DNA from 2 places in the Roseburia sp. 499 genome. Region 2 is predicted to be linked to the other one. Evidence: predicted binding sites of a transcription regulator. Region 2 holds the regulator's gene; the other holds the start of a gene.
The links. The regulator Rex, encoded in region 2, represses fermentation and respiration genes when NADH is low (regulators of the CRP and FNR family bind a similar motif). The targets are predictions, from matches to a motif close to ATTGTTAANTANTTAACAAT.
Positions count from the first base shown of each region.

Region 1 (4,443 bases), 990 kb from region 2:
TCCGTCTAGAACGTTTACAAGGTTTGTAATACGTTCTTCTGGATTATGGCCAATTGCATCCGGATGAATGGTCTGCGTATTGGAAATTCCATCTAACGCATATTCATAAGGAAGCTTAGTTACAGAGTTTAGAGAAGCAAGAAGACCGTTCTTTTCTGCACCATAGCTTGGGTTTGCACCTGGGGATAATGGTTCGCCTGCAGGTCTTCCGTCTGGAAGTGCTCCGGTTGCCTTACCATAAACAACATTAGAAGTAATGGTAAGAATAGAAGTAGTAGGTTCAGAGTCACGATAAGTGTGGAACTTCTCTAATTTTTTCATGAAAGTTTTTAACAGCCATACTGCAATGTCATCTGCACGGTCATCATCATTTCCGTAACGCGGGAAGTCTCCTTCGATTTCATAATCAATTGCAAGTCCGTTTTCGTCACGGATTGTTTTTACTTTTGCGTATTTGATAGCAGACAGGGAATCTACTACATGAGAGAAACCTGCAATACCGGTTGCGAAAGTACGTCTTACATCAGTATCGATTAATGCCATTTCTGCAGCTTCATAGTAGTATTTGTCATGCATATATTGAATTAAATTCAAGGTATTAACATAAAGTCCTGCTAACCAGTCCATCATGGCATCATATTTTTCCATTACTTCATCGTAATCAAGATATTCGGAAGTGATTGGAGCGTATGCAGGTCCTACCTGAGTTTTGTAACGCTCATCTACACCACCGTTGATTGCGTAGAGAAGACACTTTGCAAGGTTTGCACGAGCTCCGAAAAACTGCATTTCTTTACCAGTCTGAGTTGCAGATACACAACAGCAAACAGCATAGTCGTCGCCCCATACTGGACGCATTACATCATCGTTTTCATATTGGATGGAACTTGTTTCAATAGAAATATGTGCAGCATATTTCTTGAAGTTTTCCGGTAATCTGGAGGAATATAATACGGTCAGGTTTGGTTCAGGGGATGGGCCCATATTTTCTAATGTATGCAAGAAACGGAAACATGTCTTAGTAACCATAGAACGTCCGTCCTGTCCTAAACCGGCAATGTCCAGAGTTGCCCATACCGGGTCACCGGAGAATAATTCATTATAAGAAGGAATACGTGCAAATTTTACCATACGGAATTTCATAACCATGTGATCAACTAATTCCTGAGCTTCTTTTTCGGTTAAAGTGCCGTTATCTAAATCTCTCTGAATGTAAATATCCAAGAATGTTGAAATACGTCCAACACTCATGGCAGCACCGTTTTGTGTTTTAATAGCTGCAAGATAACCGAAGTAGAGCCATTGAACAGCTTCTTTTGCATTTTTTGCAGGCTGAGAAATGTCATATCCATAGCTTTCAGCCATTTTTTTCATATCTTTTAAAGATTGAATCTGAATGGCAATTTCTTCACGAAGGCGGATAACATCATCAGTCATTTCACCGTGTCCACAATAAGCGAGGTCGTGTTCTTTCTGCTCAACTAAGAAATCAATACCATATAAAGCAACACGACGATAATCGCCTACAATACGTCCACGTCCATAAGTATCTGGAAGTCCGGTAATAATCTTCGCATGACGTGCTTTTTTCATTTCTGGTGTATAGGCATCAAAAACTGCCTGATTGTGTGTTCTGTGGTATTCGGTAAAAATCTTGTGGAGTTCAGGATCAGGTGTGTATCCATAGGTTTCACAAGACTGTTCCGCCATCTTGATACCACCATAAGGCATGAAAGCTCTTTTTAATGGTTTGTCAGTCTGAAGACCTACCACCTGCTCTAAGTCTTTTAATTCTTCGCTGATATAACCTGGTTTATGTGATGTTAAAGAAGATACGATATGGGTATCCATATCAAGAACACCACCTTTAGCACGTTCTTCTTTTTGTAATTCCTGTAGTTTGCCCCAAAGCTTGTTAGTTGCCTCAGTCGGTTCCTCTAAAAAGGATTCGTCTCCATCGTATGGAGTGTAATTGTTCTGGATGAAATCACGAGTATTTACTTCTTCTTTCCAGATTCTACCTTTGAATCCATTCCATGCGTCTTTTTGAATCATAAAAAATCCTCCTTATATTAATGAAACATAAATTAATATAGTATAAATGAAAAGCCGCCCATTCCAGGTAGCTTTTCTGCCCAGACGGTCGGCTAATAGTCAAGGTTATACTTCCTGTGGTCAATTCCACTTCCGTCAGTCGTATAACTACGTTTAATATATCATAATTCCTAGAAAAGTCAATGGAAGAAGACGGGAAATTTTATCATTGATAAATTTTTTTATTAAAGAAAATCTAGAAAAAAATGAAAAAGTATTGACAAAGATAAAAACATATAGTATGATATAAAACGTTCCGTATGAATGAAGTTTTTAGCGGAATACAATATATGTGTGTGTAGCTCAGCTGGATAGAGCACTTGGCTACGGACCAAGGTGTCGGGAGTTCGAATCTTCTCACGCACGTCATAGAAGACCTCGAAAGCGTAAGCTTTCGGGGTTTTTGTGTTAGGTTAGAAAAGATAATTGTAAAAGAAAAAAAATGGCGTTATAATTATAATAAGGTTATTAGTAAGGAATAGAAAAAAATAAATTTTTATAAAATTTTTAAAACCTTACGAGTTGATAGTTCGTCTATAGAGTGTAACAAGATATTTAAAGGTATTTGATATTAAAAACTATTACTTACAAAAGGAGAGAAGTTTATGAGAGTAAAAAAAGGAATGTTGATGTTAGGTATTGGGTTTGGAATAGGAATTATGCAGCTACCCGTGCATGCAAGCGAGAGTCAAGCAGAGAATCCGGTAGAAATAAGTGACTTAGAAATAGTTGAGACAACTTTGGCAGCTTCAGCAGAAAGTGATTTTACATGGAATGGTACAATTATTACTGGTTATACAGGAACATCAACAACAGTGGTGATTCCGAGTAAGGCAACGGAAATTGCAGATGGAGCATTTAGAGGAACAAACATTACGAGTCTTAGTTTTGAAGGAAATGATTTATTAACTATAGGAAGAGATGCATTCTGTAATTGTACTTCTTTGACAAGCGTAACATTCCCAACAGGGCTAAAAAGTATAGGATATGAGAGTTTTTATAGGTGTAGTACATTGCAACAAGTAGTGATACCGGAAAATGTGCAGACAATAGGAGCACGAGCATTTTATGGATGTAGCAATCTTAATAATGTAGAAATAAAAAGCAGTATATTGAATGATACAGGATGGGACATCTTTAAAGATTGTAGTAGTCTAAAGACAGTGACCATAAGCGGAAAACTGAGTACAATACCAAACCAGATGTTTCAGGGAGCAAATTATATTACCAGTATTACAATACCGGAGACAGTAACCAGTATAGGTGAAAATGCATTTCGCGAGTGTACATCACTGAAGAGTATTGTGATTCCATCTAATGTAACAAGCATAGGAAAAGATGCATTCTATAAATGTACATCTATGACAAGTATAACATTTCCAACGAAGTTAACAAGTATAGGATATGAGAGTTTTTATGGGTGTAGTACATTGCAACAAGTAGTGATACCGGAAAATGTGCAGACAATAGGAGCATGAGCATTTTATGGATGTAGCAATCTTAATAATGTAGAAATAAAAAGCAGTATATTGAATGATATAGGATGGGACATCTTTAAAGATTGTAGTAGTCTAAAGACAGTGACCATAAGTGGAAAACTGAGTACAATACCAAACCAGATGTTTCAGGGAGCAAATTATATTACCAGTATTACAATACCGGAGACAGTAACCAGTATAGGTGAAAATGCATTTCGCGAGTGTACATCACTGAAGAGTATTGTGATTCCATCTAATGTAACAAGCATAGGAAAAGATGCATTCTATAAATGTACATCTATGACAAGTATAACATTTCCAACGAAGTTAACAAGTATAGGATATGAGAGTTTTTATGGGTGTAGTGCATTACAGCAGGTAGTGATACCGAAAAATATGCAGACAATAGGAGCACGAGCATTTTATGGATGTAGTGCTCTGAGAAAAGCAACCGTGAACTCTTCTAATACAGAGTTTGGATATAGCATTTTTGAAGGTGCTTCTGCATTGACCATATACGGATTAACCGGTTCTACAACAGAAGCTTATGCGAATGAGAATGGAATTTCGTTTGTTTCTATTGGACATGCTTCAGGATGGTTTACAGGAGCTGATGGGGAATTGCGTCTTTATGATGAAAATGGAAATATGGTAATTAACCAGTTTGCATTTGACGGAAGTTATACCTACTATCTACAGGCAGATGGAAGCCCTATGAAGGACAGATTAACCTATCATCCGGATGGAGAGCATATTATCTACTTAGATAGTAATGGACACGAAGTATTTAATGCATTCCAGTATTGTCCAAGTGTAGGATATACCTGCTATTTTGACTCCCAAGGATATCTCTATAAAGATCAGATTACGT
Region 1 covers NZ_CP135164.1:2,573,806-2,578,248, reverse strand. Annotated here, with positions in the region: gene pflB (formate C-acetyltransferase) at 1-2,055, opposite strand, end outside; ZMP/ZTP riboswitch at 2,127-2,208, opposite strand; tRNA gene BIV20_RS12670 (tRNA-Arg) at 2,387-2,460, shown strand; gene BIV20_RS12665 (leucine-rich repeat domain-containing protein) at 2,700-3,572, shown strand; partial or broken gene BIV20_RS12660 (leucine-rich repeat protein) at 3,585-4,443, shown strand, end outside.
Region 1: the regulator Rex is predicted to act here: its motif matches at 2,300-2,319, upstream of pflB (formate C-acetyltransferase).

Region 2 (4,443 bases):
CTGTATCCGCATGAATTCCAGACGAAATATCTACTGCCACTTTCCATGCATTAAGTTCATTCATCTGTTTCACTATTTCAAAATAACTTCCCTGTAACTCTCTGCTTAATCCAATACCAAAAAGCGCATCCACTACTACATCAAATTTTTCCTGTGGAATCTCTTTTCGCATTTCCATTTCATATGCCCGACAGATTTCCATTTGTTTTGCTGTTTCTACAGACATATTACTCCAATCCCCCAGTATAACCAGAGTAATCTCATATCCTTTCTGCCGCAACAACCTTCCTACTGCCAGTCCATCCCCACCATTATTTCCGGTTCCACAAACCAAAAGCACTTTACTTCCCGGCTGCGTATGCCTTTCAATCTCTTCTGTTACTCCAAGTGCCGCACGCTCCATCAAAACCAATGATGGAACTCCAAAATGTTGAATGGTATTTTTGTCACACATTTTCATCTGTTTGCTGTCTACCAGAATATTCATATACATTCCTCCATGTTTAAAAAGAGACATGCCTTATGCTGCTAAGACTGTCTCTTTTCCTCTTCTTTCTGCGAAGGTTCCTTTTCATATGTCAAATCAAAAATATCTATGATATCGGCACCAAAAATATCATGCATATAGGAATAAATTTCCCTATTCTTATCCTCTACAGTCTGCTTGCGTACTGCCTTCTGCTTTACTTCTTCACGAGTCTGTTCCAACCACTTGCGGATTGCTACGCTTTCTATTTCATTGGCGCGCATTTTTTCATAACAATATTCCATGGTCTCTACCATCAGAGCTTCATTCACTGCATCCAATTCCTTAGGAACTTCATCTAATTCCGCATACGCCCGACGCAATTTTTCATTTATTTCAGAAATCAGTCTTCGATCCTCCCGAAGTTTCCTTGACTCTTGCTCGCGCTCAGCTTCATCCATGTTCGCCATAATATTCTTCATCAGTTTCTCTTTCAGGACCTTTAGGTCCTTAATCTCCTGATGCAACCGCCCCTGTTTTTTCAAGTATTCATTTGCTTTCTTTTCCAATTTGACAACACTTTTCGTTTTTCCATCATCTGAAAAAAGATTGTGCCATTTCTGGTCTAAAATCAATAATGATATCTGCTTGCCTCGAAGCACTGTTTCAAACCCATGATTTATTGCTTTTCTTCCACCCATCTTATCACTTCTTATCTCTTATCTTTGACCTTCCCCTGTTTCGCAATATTGTAGGAAAGTTGCATTAAACTGTCTGTAAGATGCACATTCTCTACCACCACATGTTCCGGAAGTTCCAAATCCAAATGCGCAAAATTCCAGATAGCATTGATTCCATAACTTACCAGCATATTTGCAACCTCACTTGCTTTTGTCTTCGGCATAGTAAGCGCTGCGATATCTACCCGATTATTTTTAAGGAAATCTTCTAATTCATCCATCATACGAATATTAATTCCCCTGACCGATACTCCTTTTAATGCCGGATTCACATCAAATAAACCAATGATAGCAAATCCTCTTTTCTCAAACTTTACATAATTTGCAAGTGCCTGTCCCAGATTACCAGCACCTATTACAATAATATTATGCTTCTGGTCCATGCCCATAATCTTTCCAATTTCATCATACAAATATTTTACATTATAGCCATAACCCTGCTGTCCAAAACCACCAAAATTATTCAAATCCTGACGTATCTGGGAAGCAGTTACTTTCATTCTCGTACTTAGTTCATTGGATGAGATACGCTCTACTCCGTCATCTAGCAAATCCCCTAAATAACGGTAGTACCTAGGCATTCTCCGGATCACTGCCTGTGATATTTCCTTTTCCATTGACGTTCCTCCTAAACTGCATTTCTCCCGTGCATATACTATACTCATTATAATGAATCCTGCCTGGACTGTCAATGTGTTAAAGAATTAACATTCTTTTACATAAGTTCTTCCCATTTTTCATACAGTGCTTCCAATTCCTGTTGGCACTTTGCATATTCTTCATGTACTTCCTGAAGTTTCGCCGAATTAGTTGCAATTTCTTCCTGTGAAAAAGATTCTTCCAATTCGCTGATATGAGCTTCCAGACTTTCAATTTTTTCTTCTGTCCGCTTTCTCTCATTTTCAATTTTTCGAAGTCTTGCCTGTTCCTCTTTCTGCTGTTTCCAATCCAGCTTATTACTACTTTCTGTTTCAGGCTTAACCTCTTTCTCTTTTTCTGTCACATAAATCTTCGTAAGTTCCCGGCACTTTTCCATGTAATAATCATAATTTCCGATATAATTTACAATGGTTTCACCTGTCAGATTCAATATTCTGGTTGCCGTTTTGTTGATAAAATAACGGTCATGAGACACAAAGAACACCGTTCCGGTATAACTATTCAATGCCTGCTCTAGAATCTCCTTAGAAGTAATATCCAAATGGTTCGTAGGCTCATCCAAAATCAAAAAATTAGCCTCAGAAAGCATTAGCTTTGCCAGCGATACTCTTCCCTTTTCACCACCACTTAAATCTGCAATCTGCTTAAATACTTCATCACCGGTAAATAAAAATGCTGCAAGCACATTACGAATCTCCGTATTTGTAAGACTTGGATATGCATCAGAAATTTCCTCTATCAGATTTTTTTCTTTATGAAGTACCTGATGTTCCTGATCATAATAGCCAATGTTTACATTGGTACCAAGTTTTATGGTTCCTGCATCAGCTTCTATCATATCATTAATAATTTTCAATATAGTGGTCTTTCCGGTTCCATTGTCACCAATAAGTGCTACCCGTTCTCCACGCTTTATTTCGAAAGAAATATCAGAGAACAACTGCTGATTTGGATATGCTTTCGCAAGATGTTCTACCGCAAGTACATCATTTCCACTGACAATTCTTGGTTCTAAATGCAAATGAATATCTGTATTCTCCTCAGTTGGCTTTTCCAGACGTTCTATTTTATCCAACATTTTCTCCCGGCTCTCTGCCCGTTTGATGGACTTTTCCCGGTTAAAAGACTTAAGTTTTGCAATAACCTCTTCCTGATGCTTAATCTCACGCTGTTGGTTATAATACTGCTTCAACTGTGCTTCCCGCACTTGCGCGCGTTTTGCTGCATAATCACTGTAATTCCCCTGAAATACCGATACTTTTGTACGGTCCAGTTCCACTACTTTACTGACTACTTTATCCAAAAAATAACGGTCATGGGATACAATCACTACTGCTCCCTTATAATTTAGCAAAAAAGTTTCCAGCCATGCAATAGAATTGATATCCAGATGGTTGGTAGGCTCATCTAATAAAATCACATCCGGTTTTGTCACTAAAAGCTTTCCCAAACACACTCGGGTACGCTGTCCACCAGACAATTCCTGCATATGTTTTCCAAATTCCTCTTCTGAGAATCCTAATCCTTTTAATACACCAACAATCTCACTCTGATAGGAATATCCTCCCAGCATATCAAATTCATGGTTCAGACGGTTATAACTTTCCATGAAATCTTCTAATTCCTGTCCCTGATACTGATTCATTCTACTTTCCATATCGCGAAGTTTTTCTTCCATGGAAATAAGTGCTTTCTTTGCAGAAAGCACTTCATCATAAATCGTATGATTGCCGGATATATCGGGATTCTGCGGTAAATAGCCTATAGTCTTATCTTTTGCTAGGACTACTTCTCCTTCATCCGCAGAAATTTCTCCCATAATAATCCGAAGCAGGGTAGTTTTCCCCGCTCCGTTGATTCCTACAATTGCGGCCTTTTCATTTGCTTCAATGTGAAAAGACGCATGTTGTATGATTTCGTCTGTGCCAAAGGATTTACTGATATTTTGGCAGGCTAAAATCATGTTCGTTTCCTCTTCTTTCTTCTATCTTATAAAGATTTCTCCAATGTTTCACGGATTGCCTTGATAAATCCTTCACTGTTTAATACAGTTGGATTCTCTAAGGTAGTAATCAGCGCAAGGTCTTTTGTCATCTTACCGGATTCAATAGTAGATAAACAAGCCTGCTCTAATTTATCTGCAAATGCACTTAATTCTGGAAGATTATCCAATTCTCCACGTTTTCTCAATGCTCCTGTCCATGCAAAAATAGTTGCTACGGAGTTAGTAGAAGTTTCTTCTCCCTTTAAGTGTTTGTAATAATGACGCTGAACAGTACCATGTGCTGCTTCGTACTCATAATATCCATCCGGAGATACTAATACAGAAGTCATCATAGCCAAAGAACCAAACGCACTGGATACCATGTCACTCATAACGTCTCCGTCGTAATTCTTACATGCCCAGATAAATCCACCTTCTGCTTTCATGATTCGTGCTACTGCATCATCAATTAAAGTGTAGAAATATTCAATTCCTGCTGCTTCAAACTTAGTAGCATATTCTTTATCATAAATTTCCTGGAAAATATCCTTAAAAGTATGGTCATACTTCTTAGAAATAGTATCCTTTGTTGC
Region 2 covers NZ_CP135164.1:1,581,385-1,585,827, forward strand. Annotated here, with positions in the region: gene BIV20_RS07925 (NAD(P)H-hydrate dehydratase) at 1-487, opposite strand, end outside; gene BIV20_RS07930 (hypothetical protein) at 529-1,167, opposite strand; gene BIV20_RS07935 (redox-sensing transcriptional repressor Rex) at 1,179-1,823, opposite strand; gene abc-f (ribosomal protection-like ABC-F family protein) at 1,922-3,829, opposite strand; gene BIV20_RS07945 (NADP-dependent isocitrate dehydrogenase) at 3,856-4,443, opposite strand, start outside.